Regions from separate parts of the Bacillus sp. 01N45 genome, predicted to be linked through region 2. Evidence: riboswitches for the same ligand, from Rfam matches in the RefSeq annotation. Region 2 holds a riboswitch; the other holds the start of a gene.
What was found. A riboswitch is a leader RNA that binds a small molecule or an ion and turns the genes downstream of it on or off. The one in region 2 is predicted to bind cyclic di-AMP.
Positions count from the first base shown of each region.

Region 1: linked by a shared signal. The riboswitch ahead of AC1DMU_RS14415 (APC family permease) and the one ahead of AC1DMU_RS18725 (hypothetical protein) in region 2 are both predicted to bind cyclic di-AMP.

Region 1 covers NZ_JBFTQW010000005.1:295,005-303,005, reverse strand. The annotation lists gene AC1DMU_RS14440 (Nramp family divalent metal transporter) at 1-1,115, opposite strand, end outside; gene trhO (oxygen-dependent tRNA uridine(34) hydroxylase TrhO) at 1,607-2,566, shown strand; gene AC1DMU_RS14430 (hypothetical protein) at 2,775-4,250, opposite strand; gene panE (2-dehydropantoate 2-reductase) at 4,426-5,370, shown strand; gene AC1DMU_RS14420 (hypothetical protein) at 5,425-5,553, opposite strand; cyclic di-AMP (ydaO/yuaA leader) riboswitch at 5,693-5,839, shown strand; gene AC1DMU_RS14415 (APC family permease) at 5,984-7,810, shown strand.
Region 2 covers NZ_JBFTQW010000007.1:295,725-303,725, reverse strand. The annotation lists gene AC1DMU_RS18765 (ABC transporter permease) at 1-180, shown strand, start outside; gene AC1DMU_RS18760 (ABC transporter substrate-binding protein) at 177-1,178, shown strand; gene tenI (thiazole tautomerase TenI) at 1,189-1,809, shown strand; gene thiO (glycine oxidase ThiO) at 1,802-2,911, shown strand; gene thiS (sulfur carrier protein ThiS) at 2,927-3,130, shown strand; gene thiG (thiazole synthase) at 3,133-3,903, shown strand; gene thiF (thiazole biosynthesis adenylyltransferase ThiF) at 3,896-4,915, shown strand; gene thiD (bifunctional hydroxymethylpyrimidine kinase/phosphomethylpyrimidine kinase) at 4,922-5,743, shown strand; cyclic di-AMP (ydaO/yuaA leader) riboswitch at 5,829-5,976, shown strand; gene AC1DMU_RS18725 (hypothetical protein) at 6,070-6,456, shown strand; gene AC1DMU_RS18720 (hypothetical protein) at 6,471-6,701, shown strand; cyclic di-AMP (ydaO/yuaA leader) riboswitch at 6,960-7,105, shown strand; gene AC1DMU_RS18715 (SipW-dependent-type signal peptide-containing protein) at 7,202-7,306, shown strand; gene kdpF (K(+)-transporting ATPase subunit F) at 7,303-7,383, shown strand; gene kdpA (potassium-transporting ATPase subunit KdpA) at 7,403-8,001, shown strand, end outside.

The DNA of each region.
Region 1 (8,001 bases), on a different contig from region 2:
CTCATGACTAGTGCGTAAGTTGGATTTACACCTAAAGCGATAATAACTAATGGTGGAATCATTGTAATGAAACGTCGTAAATATAACGGAATATGCATTCGAATGAAACCTTGCATAATAATATCACCTGACATTGTACCGACAGACGAGCTAGATAGTCCTGCTGATAAGAGCCCAATTCCAAATAAAGCAGCTGATACAGGGCCGACTAAAGTACTGAACTGGTTAAAAGCAACATCGAGATCTTCGACATGTAAGCCGTTTTTAAAGAATAGTGCAGCCGCAACAATTAACATACTTGCATTAATTGCTCCAGCGATAACCATTGCGATAATGATATCAATAAACTCGAAACGGAAAATTTTTTTCTTTTGTTCATCAGTTGTTCCGACCACGCGGCGTTGTGTCAATGCAGAATGTAAATAGATTGCATGTGGCATAACTGTCGCACCTAATATCCCTGCTGCAAGTAATATACTGTCTACACCTTGGAATTTTGGAATAAATAGTCCTGAAAGAAGGGGACTTAATTCTGGTTTTGCATAAAAAACTTGAATCCCAAATGCTATTACTACGATAAAAATCATCCCTGTAATAATAGCTTCTAGTGGGCGAAATCCTCTGCGTTGAAACTCAAGAATAATAAATGATCCGACTGCTGTAATTAAAGCAGCTGGTAACATCGGAATTCCAAATAATAAATACAATCCGAGTGCTGCCCCGATAAATTCCGCTAAATCTGTAGCCATAATAACGAGTTCACCTTGAATCCATAAGCCAATAGACACAGGTTTTGGAAAGTGTTCGCGAGCAATTTCAGGTAAATTATTTCCCGTAGCAATTCCTAATTTAGCTGATAAAGTTTGAATTAATACTGCCATTAAGTTAGACGCGAATATAACCCATAATAGTAAATATCCATATTGTGAACCAGCTGCGATATTTGTAGCAAAGTTACCAGGGTCAATATAAGCTACGGATGCGATAAAAGCGGGTCCTAAAAACGGTAACAGTCTTTTCCACCCTTTCGTTTCTCCACTTAAAGCTAAGTGTGCTGATTGAACAGTTGTACTTTGAGAAGGGACTTGTTCATCTTTTGATATATCTTTATTCATAGTAGTTTTCCCCTTTGAAATGTTAACTTGATGAAATTATTGTAAGTATTCTTATTGTTTATTTCAATACATTTAAATGTATCAGATGATATTTTTATTTGAACACAAATGTTTCCTTAGTGCAAATTATATGCCTTGCTGCAATGGATGGTGTTGTGTTATAAAAAAATGGGAGTTTATGGTGTGATTACATGGGGAAACATAATGAATTAAAGGGCTAATTTTGAAATTTATGTGAACATAGAGCCTATATTACAGCATATTAATTGATGGAAATGAAATTGTATGATATATAATATATTGGGATTACAACATAACCATAGTGTTTTGTGATGTAATCTTGTTTTTATTTTCGTTAACTTATAGAAAAAATTGTAAATAGAAGAAAATAGGCTAAGTACAATTTAGTATGTATTTTCTTATTATATATGTTTTGATATGAACGTTAACTTATACATGATTTTAAAATTTAGATAGGTGGTAGAAATAAATTGGCAACTACAAAACCATATAGAGTATTACTATATTACATGTACACAACAATTGAAAATCCAGAAGAATTTGCTGAACAGCATTTAGAATTTTGTAAATCACTTGAGTTAAAAGGAAGAATTCTTGTAGCGACAGAAGGAATTAACGGAACTTGTTCTGGAACTGTTGAGCAAACAGAGAAATACATGGAAGCAATGAACAATGATCCACGTTTTGCTGGAATCGTTTTTAAAATTGATGAGGCAGATGAACATGCATTTAAGAAAATGCACGTACGCCCTCGTCCAGAGTTAGTTACACTTCGTCTAGAAGACGACATTAATCCGAAAGAAATAACTGGTAAATATTTAGAGCCAACAGAATTCTATGAGGCAATGAAACAAGAAGATACAGTTATCATTGATGCACGAAATGATTATGAGTTTGATCTAGGTCACTTTAAAGGTGCGATTAAACCGGATATTGAATCATTCCGTGAGTTGCCAGATTGGATTAGAGAAAACAAAGAAACACTTGAAGGTAAAAAGATTTTAACATACTGTACAGGCGGAATTCGTTGTGAGAAGTTTTCTGGTTGGTTAGTTCGTGAAGGTTACGAAGATGTAGGTCAGCTTCACGGCGGTATTGTAACGTACGGAAAAGACCCAGAAGTACAAGGTGAGCTTTGGGATGGACAATGTTACGTGTTCGATGAGCGTATCTCTGTACCAGTAAACCAAAAAGAGCATGTTATCGTTGGTAAAGACCACTTTACAGGTGAACCTTGTGAGCGCTATGTAAACTGTGCAAATCCAGAATGTAATAAGAAAATTTTATGTTCTGAAGAAAACGAAGCGAAACATTTACGTGCATGTTCTCATGAATGTCGTGTACACCCACGTAATCGTTATATCGTTCAACACGAATTAACTGAAGAGCAAGTAGCTGCTGCATTAGAGAAAATCGAAGCAGGGAAGTAAGCTAAATTATTGTAATAAAAAAGTACTCCAAATTTTATTTTGGAGTACTTTTTTTACTATGTGTTTTTTATCAGTTTTTGTCGGTAAGTCGATATATCTTAAAAATCGCTGATATAATTTGAGTTGCGCCGATATATTCGAAAAATCGCTGATAAAAATTTCATTTACTGAAGCGTACCACATATTTGTAATTTGAAAATAACTTTCTTTACTTCCTATCATCTTTCTCTTTAACAGCAGAAAGTACAGTTTGTTTTACCCATGATTTTCTTCGTTTATGTTGTAGACTCCATTGGTATAAACTTTGCGCACCTAAAATAAGTGAAATGACTATGCCGCTAATTGCTATTAAAAGCGCGAAAAATTCAAGTGGAGACGAGATTTTGTTTGAATCGGTGTTTCTTAAAAGATCAATCATAGTAAACCCTAACATTTGGCCTACTACAGAGTAGAGCGTTAAAATTAATAGTAAAAGGCTATCTTTTTTAGAAGCGACATTTTCTTGATATTTAAACAAACTATCAAGATTTTGTTTTGCATTCGAGTATAGTACTTCAATGTTAAATAGATTTCTTAAGCGGAAGAAAATATCTTCACTCTGTGATTGGGATACTAACTCTAAAGAGAAGTAATTTGCTGTAAATGAATTGATTGAATAAATTAATTTCTCTATTTCATTTGTATCTTGTTCAATGTTAAGTTCAGCATAAGCGTTTGCCATTTTTAATAAAACAACTTTATGAAATAGATTTAATAACAAAGCGTAATAAAACTCCCCGTACATTTGACTAGCAAGTTTAGCGATTGCTTGCTCACCTTCATTTGTTATACATGTAAAAATATGTTCTTCCATAACAAAGTAGCGATTAGGAGCCCATCTTTGATAAGAATGTTTTGTTAAATAATCTTGAATATAAGGGATGTTATTTGCGCTAATATACGGATTGCCATCGTCTGTTAATCCGGAAAGACTGGAAGTTCGGTATACATCGATTATATGAAGGTCTGACTCTTTATTCACGGATAATAAAGTTTGTACATACATTCTTTGGTCTTCAAAGAAAGGAAAGGTTTGAAAGTAAGAGCTCCGCAATCTCTTTTTCTCAAAGAAGTCTGTTACACCATGAAATAAATCACCGAATATAAGTTTTTCCACTTGTGAGTATTGTTTTCCGTTACATTCAATACAAATAGTCTCGTTTGTATCATTTTTAGTCTCAAGTACACGGAAGCGGGCGGCGAATTCGATTGCTTCTGATAATGTCATGTTTGGAGCGGTTTCTACTTCTGTCCGAATTGTTAAGAAGCCAAGCTCATAAGGGCAAAGTGTTACATCAATAGAATGAATCTTGAATGGAACAGAAATCAAATTTGTTGTTAAATGTCCAGTTAAGTTAAGGTCTTTAGAATAGCGTTGTAATCCTTTTTGATGCTCTGAGTGAGGAAATAGAATTTTATTTGTAAATGAAAGATAGTATGCTTCCATATTTTGATGTGAAACTTGAAACTTTCCGTAGTATGTATTTTCATTTTCAAGATGATCGAGTCGAAAAGGACGGAAATCATTTTTCTGTAAGAAAGGGAACATATTTTGTTCATATCCAGTTTTAAAAGAAAACGGGAATATAAATTGAAATATAGCTGTTGTCACATCTTTTTCCTCGATTGTTTGTATTGCCTCCATTTACATTGTTTCCTTTCCATATATGCTATAAAAACAACATACCCAAATTTATTTGAAAATAACCACTGTTTTATACTCGATTAAGAATGAAAATTCAGCTTATTTAGTAGGGGACATGTATAATGTTATGTATATTAAATGTTATAAAATTGTATTTTGAAAAGGGGGATGTTGTATGCGTATTTTAGTATTAGGAGCTGGTGGCGTCGGAGGCTTTTTTGGAGGTCGATTAGTCGAAAAAGGAGAAGATGTTACGTTTCTTGTCCGCAGTAAAAGAAAACAGCAATTAGAGGAAAGGGGACTTGTTATTCGTAGTGTTAACGGGGATTTTTCCTTCCAACCGAAATTAATAACGAAAGAAGATCGAACTTCTCCGTTTGACGTTATTTTATTTTCAACAAAAGCGTATCACTTAAACGAGGCGATTCAAGATTTGAAGCCGTTTGTAGGTGAAAATACTGTCATCATTCCATTGTTAAATGGTATTGCTCATTTATCACTATTACAAAAGGAATTCGGCGTGGAAAAAGTAATTGGCGGTTTATGCTTTATCGAGACGACGTTAAACGATCAAGGAGAGATTGTACAAACGAGTGTTGCCAACAGACTTGTATTTGGAGAAATGAAGTCTCAAGATTCAGAGAGAATAAAGCATATTTCTAAAGCATTTGCAGGTACGAAATCTAGTTTTGTTTTAAGTGAAAATATTATGCAAGATATGTGGCATAAATATTTATTTATTACTGTAATGTCGGGTGTGACGACATTAATGCGTGCAGCGATAGGACCGATTCGCGAAAGTGAAGGTGGACGCGATTTTATCCAAAACTTATTTGAAGAATGTGTGCAAATCATGAGATCTATGAAAGCTCCAGTTAAGGATGGAATTGCCCAAGAACATATGAAAAAAATTGATAAAATTTCGTATGATATGAAGTCATCGATGCAGCGTGATATGGAAAAAGGTTCGTTCGTTGAAGGCGAGCACATACAAGGATACTTACTAGATGTAGCGGAACAATTTTCTATAGAAGCACCATTATTAGGGGCAGTATATCAAAATTTGAAAGTGTATGAAGAAATGACCTTTAACAGATCAGCAATACAATTGGATGTATGAAAAAATAAAAAAGAAAGCAATATATAAGTGTATTGCTTTCTTTTTTATGACAAATTATTTATTTCTTTTCGTTCTATCTGTCAAATTTATTTCCTGTTCACGTTTACCGTATAATTGATTAATTTCATTTGCTAATGCATCTAAATAGGAATCGGAAAAAATAGGCTTCTTTTCTTTAGACATATGAGTCTCCTTTATCGATTTTTTAGTATTCATTATGTATATTTACCAGCGGATTATGCGCAATCATTTAAATTTTTTCTTTTTAAAAATTTTTGTTTACATTTTGAAAATAAAGGAGTATTATAATCCACAGTTTCAATTTTCTAAATCGCTGAAACCGCATGGTGCGGGGGACCCGTTCTTATGGATTAGTACTTAATCCAATGGGGTGAATCCTTGAAAAAGGTAGGGCTACTCATAGGCCCGAATCCGACAGCTAACCTCGTAAGCGTTATATTGAGAAGGAAGGTGGAGCTTGTGCGACAAAAAAAATAATGTCTACAAGTCTATTTCGTTATGGCTTGTAGACATTTTTTGTTTTCTGAAGAAATCGTTTACCCGCTGTAACTAGCAGAAAAGTTCGTACAAAATTATTGGAGAGTGGACAGCAGTGGTTTCATCAATCAAAAGGTTTTTAATTGGAAGGCCGTTAAAATCAACTGAGTTAGGAGAGCAAAAGCTTAATAAAACGAAGGCGTTAGCTATTTTATCTTCTGACGCATTGTCATCGGTCGCATACGGACCAGAGCAAATATTAATCGCACTAGCAGGCCTAGGAGCAGTAGCTTATTGGTATTCTATTCCTATCGCTGTTGGGGTATTAGTATTATTGACAGCCCTTATTTTATCTTATCGACAAATTATTTTTGCTTATCCGCACGGCGGGGGCGCATACGTAGTATCAAAAGAAAATTTAGGGATGAATCCAGGGCTAATAGCTGGAGGATCTTTATTAGTCGATTATATTTTAACTGTTGCAGTAAGTGTATCAGCAGGTACAGATGCGCTTACATCAGCTTTCCCTAGTTTACATGCACATAATGTAATCATTGCGATTATATTTGTTATATTGATTACTATTTTAAATTTAAGAGGGGTAACGGAATCAGCTTCCGTTTTAGCATATCCTGTTTATTTATTCGTTTTAGCACTATTTATATTAATTGGTGTAGGTATTTATAATATTATAACTGGTCAAGTTTCACCGACATTACATTCACCGATTGGAACACCAGTTGCAGGAATTAGTTTGTTTTTACTGTTACGAGCATTTGCTTCAGGAAGCTCTGCTTTAACGGGTGTTGAGGCAATATCTAACGCAATTCCAAACTTTAAGGATCCTGCACCTAACAATGCAGCGAAAACATTGCTCGCAATGGGTGCATTACTTGCAGTTTTATTTTCAGGAATTGTTTTCTTAGCTTATTATTACGGAATTAATCCAAGTAAGGAAGTAACAGTTGTTTCACAAATTGCTGAACAAACTTTTGGACGTAATTTCATGTACTATTTTATACAGGGTACAACTGCTTTAATATTAATTCTTGCTGCTAACACAGGGTATTCTGCATTCCCGCTATTAGCAGTTAACCTTGCAAAAGACAAATTCATACCGAGAATGTTTACGATTAGAGGAGACCGCCTAGGTTACTCAAACGGTATTATTATACTTGGAATTGCTTCGATTATTTTAATTGTAGCTTTCCAAGGGCAAACAGAACATTTAATTCCGTTATATGCAGTAGGCGTATTTATTCCGTTTACACTCTCTCAAACGGGGATGGTATTAAAATGGCTTCGTGAAAAACCTGAAGGATGGGCTTTGAGATTAACGGTCAATTTAATTGGTGCAGTCATTAGTTTTATTGTAATGAGTATGTTCTTTTTAACTAAGTTCGCACAAGTTTGGTCAATCCTTATTTTCTTACCTGCCATCATCTTCTTGTTCCATAGAATTAAGAAGCATTACGATGCAGTGGGTGATCAATTAAGTTTAAAAACTTGTGAGCCACTTGTTCCAATTGAGGGAAATGTAATTGTTGTTCCTGTAGCTGGTATGACGCATGTAGTAGAAAATTCATTGAACTATGCGAAGGCTCTTTCAGCAGATCAAGTTATTGCTGTATATGTTGCTTTTGACAGAGAAGAGGAAAAGAAATTTGAAGAGAAATGGAAGAAGTGGCAACCTGAAGTAAGGCTTGTTACCTTACATTCTCATTATAGAAGTATTATTCAGCCACTAACAAAGTTTATTGATACAGTACAATATAAAGCGAGTGAGTCAAATTACCGAGTTACTGTAGTTATACCACAGTTCATTCCGAAAAAAGGTTGGCATAACATTCTTCATAATCAGTCTAGTTTACTCATTCGTGCGTATTTACTCTATAAACGAAATGTTGTTATTACGACAGTTCCATATCATTTGAAAAAGTAAGAAGATTTTTTAAGGATAGCTTTACGAAAGTGAAGCTATCCTTTTTGTGTATACACTATGCATAATTGCATACGGGTCTGGAAGATATATCAATATAATTTTTGTATCTATGAATAAGTAGAGGTTTTTGTTGTGATATATGGATATTTCAATTGAAAAAGTGAAGTGGATTATATTTTGAAATAAGGACA
Region 2 (8,001 bases):
ATTGGTGAATGGCTCGGTGCACAAGCTGGGCTAGGGTATTTCAGTAAAAGAATGATGACGCAGTTAGACGGCGCAGGTGTATTTGCACCCATTGTATTGTTATCATTATTAGCTATTTTCTTCGTCATACTTATTTCGATTTTAGAAAAGAAATTTATTAGTTGGAGGAAGTATTCATGAAATTTTTAAAACGCATCTTTGTGTTTACATTATTAGTTGCAATGATTGCTGGATGTTCTAGTAATTCAGCGTCAGATAAGGGGAAAAAGGAAAAAGAAATAACGGTCATGCTTGATTGGTACCCAAATGCGGTACATAGCTTTATTTATGCGGCGATTGAAAAAGGCTACTTTAAAGAAGAAGGAGTAAAGGTGAATATTAAATTCCCTTCCAATCCGACTGATCCATTAACTTTAGCAGCTGCAGGAAAAGTAACGGTTGGCTTATATTATCAGCCAGATGTTGTCATGGCAAAAGCAAATGAACAAATTCCAGTGAAATCAATTGGAGCTGTCGTACGTTCACCATTAAATCATGTTGTATCGCTGAAATCAGCAGGCATTCAATCGCCAAAAGATTTAGAGGGGAAAACAGTTGGCTATTCTGGAACACCTTTAAGTGAGATGTATTTAAAAACGATGGTAAAAGAAGCTGGTGGTAATCCAGATACAGTAAAAGTAGTCGATGTTGGCTTTGATTTAGTACCGGCATTAATTACGAAAAAAGTGGATGCGGTAACAGGGGCATACATTAACCATGAAGTACCTGTTATGCGTCATGAAGGTCATGAACCAGCGTACTTTAACCCAGCAGATTACGGTGTACCGAATTACCATGAGCTTGTATTTGTAACAGGTGATAAAACGTTGAAAAAAGATAAAGAAGCGTTACAAGCTTTCTTACGTGGTACGAAAAAAGGCTATGATTTCATGAAGAAAAATCCAGATGAAGCATTAAATATTTTATTAAACCATCAAGAAAAAGAAAACTTCCCGCTTGTACCAGAAGTTGAAAAAGAGAGCATGAAAATTTTATTAGAGAAGATGGAAACGAAAGATGAGCCATTCTTATCGGATTCAAAAGAGTCATGGGAGAAACAAAATAAATGGCTGAAAGATAAAGGAATGACGAAAGAAATCGTTCCGGCTGAGGAATTATTCGAAAACATTTTAAAGTAGGCGAATGAATATGAAAAATGAGCTTCATGTAATCTCAAATGGTCACATGTCATTCGAAGAGTTAGTGAATGTAGCGATGCAAATTGAGAGTGAGATTGATTATTTGCATATTCGTGAGCGTGAGAAAAGTACGAAGGATTTGTATGAAGGTGTGGAAAGTCTTTTGAAGAAAGGCTTTCCAGCATCGAAGATAGTAATAAATGATCGAATTGATATTGCTATTTTATTAAACATTCCGCGCGTGCAGCTCGGATATCGAAGCGCAAATGTAAGGTCAGTGAAAGAAAAGTTTTCTTATTTGCATGTCGGCTATTCTGTACATTCTTTAGAAGAGGCGATCGATGCATTTAAGAATGGAGCGGATTCACTCGTCTATGGTCATGTATTTCCGACAGATTGTAAAAAAGGTGTACCAGCGAGAGGGCTTGAAGAGCTTTCAGACATTGCAAAGTGTTTATCCATACCGATTACAGCAATTGGAGGAATCACCACGGAAAACACTAGGGATGTTCTTGCTAACGGTGTCAGTGGTATTGCTGTTATGTCTGGGATTATAAGTAGTAGTAACCCGTATAGCAAAGCGAAATCTTATAAGGAATCAATAAGAAAGTGGGCGGAAAAACATGTGTAAGAAGTATGATGTAGCAATAATTGGCGGTGGTGTAATTGGTAGTTCAGTTGCACACTTTCTAGCAGAAAGAGGGCATAAAGTAGCGATTATAGAGAAGCAAAGAATCGCATCTGAAGCTTCGAAAGCAGCTGCTGGTTTACTCGGGGTTCAGGCAGAATGGGATGCATATGACCCGTTATTTGAACTTGCTAGAGAAAGCCGTGCTATATTTCCACAACTTGCAGCAGTTTTACGTGAAAAAACAGGCATCGATATTGGGTATGAAGAGAAAGGCATTTATCGCATTGCCCAAAATGAAGATGAGAAGGAAAGAATTCTTCACATTATGGATTGGCAGCAGAAAACAGGTGAAGATTCTTATTTTCTAACGGGAGACCTTTTACGAGAGAAAGAGCCGTTTCTATCGGAGTCAATTATAGGTGCTGTATATTATCCAAAAGACGGTCATGTTATTGCACCGGAGCTTACGAAAGCATTCGCACATTCCGCATCAATTTCGGGTGCTGATATATATGAACAGACAGAAGTGTTTGATATTCGTATTGAAAATAATAAAGTGACTGGGATTGTTACAAGCGAAGGTATTATCGCGTGCGAGAAGATTGTGATTGCGGGCGGTTCATGGAGCACGAAGTTACTAGGTTATTTTCACCGCGAATGGGGTACATATCCAGTTAAAGGAGAAGTAGTAGCGGTAAGAAGTAGAAAACCACTTTTAAAGGCGCCTATTTTCCAAGAAAGATTTTACATTGCCCCAAAGCGTGGTGGACGTTACGTAATTGGAGCAACGATGAAGCCTCATACGTTTAATAAAACAGTGCAACCAGAAAGTATTACTTCTATATTAGAGCGTGCTTATACAATATTGCCAGCTTTAAAAGAAGCAGAGTGGGAAAGCACATGGGCAGGATTAAGGCCACAATCAAATCACGAAGCTCCTTATATGGGAGAGCATGAAGAAATAAAAGGTCTATATGCTTGTACTGGACATTATCGAAATGGCATTTTATTAAGCCCGGTTTCTGGTCAGTATATAGCTGATTTAATAGAAGGAAAGCAGGAGAATCACTTGCTAGATTCATTGCTTTCTAAACCGGTTTAGAAAGGGGATGGAAGTTTGAATTTAAAAATTAATGGTAATCAAATAAAAGTGCCAGAGAGTGTAAAAACAGTAGCTGAGCTACTTACACATTTAGAATTAGATAACAGAATTGTAGTAGTAGAGCGTAATAAAGATATTTTACAAAAAGATGATCATGCAGATACATCTGTTTTTGATGGAGACCAAATTGAGATTGTAACTTTCGTAGGAGGCGGTTGATTATGTTAAACATTGGACCATTTTCATTTCATTCTAGACTTTTATTAGGAACAGGAAAATTCCCTGATTTTGATGTACAGCAAAAGGCAATCGATGTATCTGAGGCTGAGGTTTTAACGTTCGCAGTACGTCGTATGGATATATTTGATGCAAAGCAGCCTAATTTATTAGAGAAACTTGATGTGAAAAAATATAAGTTATTACCGAATACAGCTGGAGCAAAAAATGCTGAAGAAGCTGTTCGTATTGCAAAACTAGCAAAAGCTTCGGGGCTTTGCGATATGATTAAAGTGGAAGTTATTGGTGATGATAGAACGTTATTACCTGATCCAGTAGAAACGTTAAAGGCATCTGAAATGTTACTAGAAGAAGGATTTATCGTTCTTCCGTATACATCTGATGATGTTGTATTAGCACGTAAATTACAAGAACTAGGTGTGCATGCAATTATGCCAGGAGCATCACCAATCGGTTCAGGACTTGGTATTGTAAATCCGTTAAATTTAAGTTTCATTATTGAACAAGCGACAGTGCCAGTTATCGTTGACGCTGGTATTGGTAGCCCGGCTGATGCGGCATTTGCGATGGAATTAGGAGCGGATGGTGTGTTATTAAATACTGCTGTATCGGGAGCAAAAGATCCAATAAAAATGGCACAAGCAATGAAATTAAGTATTGAAGCAGGACGATTAGGATTTGAAGCAGGTCGTATTGCACGTAAACGTTGTGCAACAGCAAGCAGTCCTTTAGAAGGAATGAGCGTAGTTGAATAATCGATATTCTCGCCAAGAATTATTTTCTCCAATTGGAGAAGAGGGGCAACGAAAGATAAGAGAAAAGCATGTACTCATTATCGGTGCAGGTGCATTAGGTAGTGCAAATGCAGAGATGTTTGTAAGAGCAGGTGTTGGCACAGTAACGATTGTTGACCGAGATTATGTCGATTGGAGTAATTTACAAAGGCAACAATTGTACGCAGAGAGTGATGTGGAAAATAATCTTCCAAAGGCTGTAGCGGCAAAAAAACGTCTAGCAGAGATCAATCGTGAAGTAAGAGTAGAGGCTCTCGTTCAAGATGTAACAGCTGAGGAATTAGAAGAACTCGTTACAAAGGTTGACGTAATTATTGATGCAACTGATAATTTCGAAACGCGTTTTATTGTGAATGATATAGCGCAAAAACATTCCATTCCATGGGTTTACGGAGCATGTGTAGGGAGTTACGGCCTTTCTTACACAATTCTTCCTAGTAAAACGCCATGTTTATCTTGTTTATTACAATCGATTCCGCTGGGCGGGGCGACATGTGATACAGCGGGCATTATATCACCTGCTGTATCTCTCGTCGTTTCTCATCAAGTAACGGAAGCTCTTAAATTGTTAGTGGAAGATTATGAATCACTTCGAGATGGACTTGTGTCGTTTGATGTGTGGAAGAATGAATATTCATGTATGAATGTGCAAAAGCTTCGTAAGCATAATTGTCCTTCGTGCGGAGAGAATGCGATATACCCGTATTTAAATAAAGAAAACACATCGAAAACAGCAGTTTTATGCGGGAGAAATACAGTTCAAATTAGACCACCTCATAAAGAGGAAATGGATTTTGAACGATACAAAGAGCTGCTGAATGATCGTGTGCATGATTTAAATGTAAATCCATATTTATTATCATTTTCTGTGGAAGAAAAGAGATTAGTTGCTTTTAAAGATGGTCGTGTACTTGTACATGGAACGAAAGATATAAGCGAAGCAAAAACAATTTATCATCGCTATTTTGGATAGAAAAGGATGAGTGGGATGAAAGTAAATAAAGCTTTAACAATTGCAGGATCTGATAGTGGCGGCGGTGCCGGCATTCAAGCAGATTTAAAAACATTCCAAGAGCTTGGTGTGTATGGGATGACGGCTATTACGGCAATTACTGCTCAAAACACGCTTGGCGTTCAAGGGGTATATCCAGTTTCGTTAGAAGGTATTACGGAACAGTTGAATTCAATTGGTACGGATTTAACACCAGATGCTGTGAAACTAGGAATGTTATTTAGCAGTGAAATTATTCAAATTGTAGCAGAACATATTAATAAATTTGGCTGGAATAATATTGTACTAGATCCTGTTATGATTGCTAAGGGCGGTGCATCATTATTACAACAAGAAGCAGTACAAGCATTAAAAGAATATTTATTACCAGTAGCAACGGTTGTAACACCGAACGTACCTGAAGCAGAAGTGTTAACTGGAATGGAGATTCATAATATTGAAGATAGTAAGGAAGCTGCGAAAGTACTGCATGAATTGGGTGCAAAATATGTGCTTATGAAGGGCGGACATGCAGAGTATCAAGGTAATGAAGTAGTTGATTTACTCTTTAATGGTGAGCAGTTTATCGAATTTAAAAGTGAAAGAATTCCTTCAAAGCAAACGCATGGAAGCGGGTGTACATTTGCTTCAGCGGTTACAGCAGGGCTTGCTAAAGGATACTCAATTGAAGAGGCAGTTCAAGAAGCAAAACAATTTATTAGTATAGCAATTGAAGAGCCGCTGCATATTGGAAGTGGTCATGGACCGACGAATCATTTTGCATATAAAGTGAATAAAACGCGTGTATAAGTAAGTGGAAAGTCAGTTTTGTAACTGGCTTTTTTTCTGTTTACTTTTTCCAACTACAGGAGTAATATATCAGCCAGAATATATTTTTTGTAATACGCTGAGTCCAATTATATGGAGCGGAGGAACCAATTTGTGCAGTGTCACTAGGGGTGAATCTTTCAATTTTGAAAGTAGGGCTACTCTCAAAGTCCGAATCCGACAGCTAACTTCGTAAGCGTCTTGAGAGAGGACGGTGCCATGATGGATACATCACTTCATCGATCTGATTAGTATAGGGGAATATCAATCTATGTTTGAGTTCTTTTATGCTAAGGAGGATGAGGTATATGGAATTAACACTTATTTGTGTTGGGGAAGAAAGCAAGGTAAATAGTTTAAGAGATTTAGTAGCATTTCAACATGAGTTAATTATTTTTACAGCAAATGAAGAGATAGCTGCTGAAGTTAGGAATTGTGGGTTTGATTGGACTTATAGCTGTAGTAAGGCACAAGATTTTACTAGTATTTGTGAGTGTATTAAGAAGGTGATTTTACTAGGGGATGAGCTTCCAATCATTAGTTTCTTCACAGAACACATTCGCTTTTCTTTTCAAGCACCTATTACTGTTGTTACAAAGAATAAACGATATCCAACGAGGCTCTATGAAACAATTGGAGCTACATTTGTCGTGTTTACGAATTGTGATAATATTTCTTTTTTATTTTTTGAATAGGGCGGGGGAAAAAGATGAAGGTGTTGTTACTAGGAGATATAGCGAATCGTTGGGCGGTATCAGTAGAACGAGTTCAAGAATTGGTGGTGCTTGATCCCATTTTTCCGAGGCCCTATATCATATTGCCATCGAAAGATGCTTTATATTTAAAAACAGATGTTATCGAATATGAGCAGCTACATGCAGAATTGTCACAAGTTTATATTCGTGGGAGAAATTTGCGCGCGTTTTTGCGTGGAGAATAAATAGTGAAAAAAAGAGCGAATGCTAAGTGCAACAAGCTATGCACTTCATGTCATTCGCTCTTTTTGTTTCGTATTTAAAAGATCATTTCTGTGAAAAAGAAAGAAAAGACGAGAAAACAGATGAAATAATATTAATAACACTCAATGTAAGCGTTTAAATAGATGGATATTTTCTTATTTTAAGTAATTTGACTCTTTACAAGTTAAATATAGAGGAGTATATTTACTCTCATAAATCATTCATAAAATTTCCAAAAAAACCTAAAATCGCTGAGTTCCAGAAATGGAGCGGGGGAACCAATTTTGTGCATCGTCACTTGGGGTGAATCTTTCAGTTTTGAAAGTAGGGCTACTCTTTAGGCCCGAATCCGACAGCTAACCTCGTAAGCGTTTAGAGAGGAGGTTTACTTTGTGTTGTTCATTTCGAACACTAAGTAGAGCTTAGTGTTCTTTTTTTAATAATTTAATGGTAAATTTTTACAGTAGGGAGAGGGGTAGCTATGTTAGATGTTGTAATGATCGGGATTTTTGTTGTGTTAGTCGCATCGATGGTAAGTCTTGCAAGTTGGTCAGATAAAGTTGTGAAAGAAGGGGAGCAATCATGACGGTTGCCTTATCGGTTATTGTTGCAGCAATTACTGTGTACTTAGTGTATGCATTATTAAATCCAGAAAAGTTTTAATTAGGGGGAATCATTCATTATGATTTGGGTCGCAGTTGTTATTACAATGCTGTTGTTTATTCTTGTGGCAAAGCCAATGGGGATTTATTTAGAGAAAGCCTTTCAAGGTAGTAAAAAGTTAGATAAAGTATTCGGGCCTTTTGAAAAACTTATTTTTAAAATTACGGGTGTAAAAGAATACAATCAAACGTGGAAACAGTACGCATTGTCATTAGTTTTATTAAATGGATTTATGATTGTTGTCGTATATTTCATTTTCAGACTACAAGGAGTATTGCCATTAAATCCAGCGCATATTGAAGGGATGGAGCCTACGCTTGCTTTTAATACAGCAATTAGTTTTATGGCTGATACAAACTTACAGCATTATAGCGGTGAAAATGGTTTATCTTATTTATCACAATTAATCGGAATTACATTTTTAATGTTTGCAGCACCAGCAACGACTTTAGCACTTGTAATGGCGTTTATAAGAGGGCTTGCTGGGAAGGAACTCGGTAACTTTTTCGTTGATTTTACGAGAGCTTTAACGAGAGTATTTCTTCCTATTGCGTTTGTTGCAGCGCTAATCTTTGTCGCACTTGGTGTACCACAAACGTTAGACGGGGCAGTTACAGC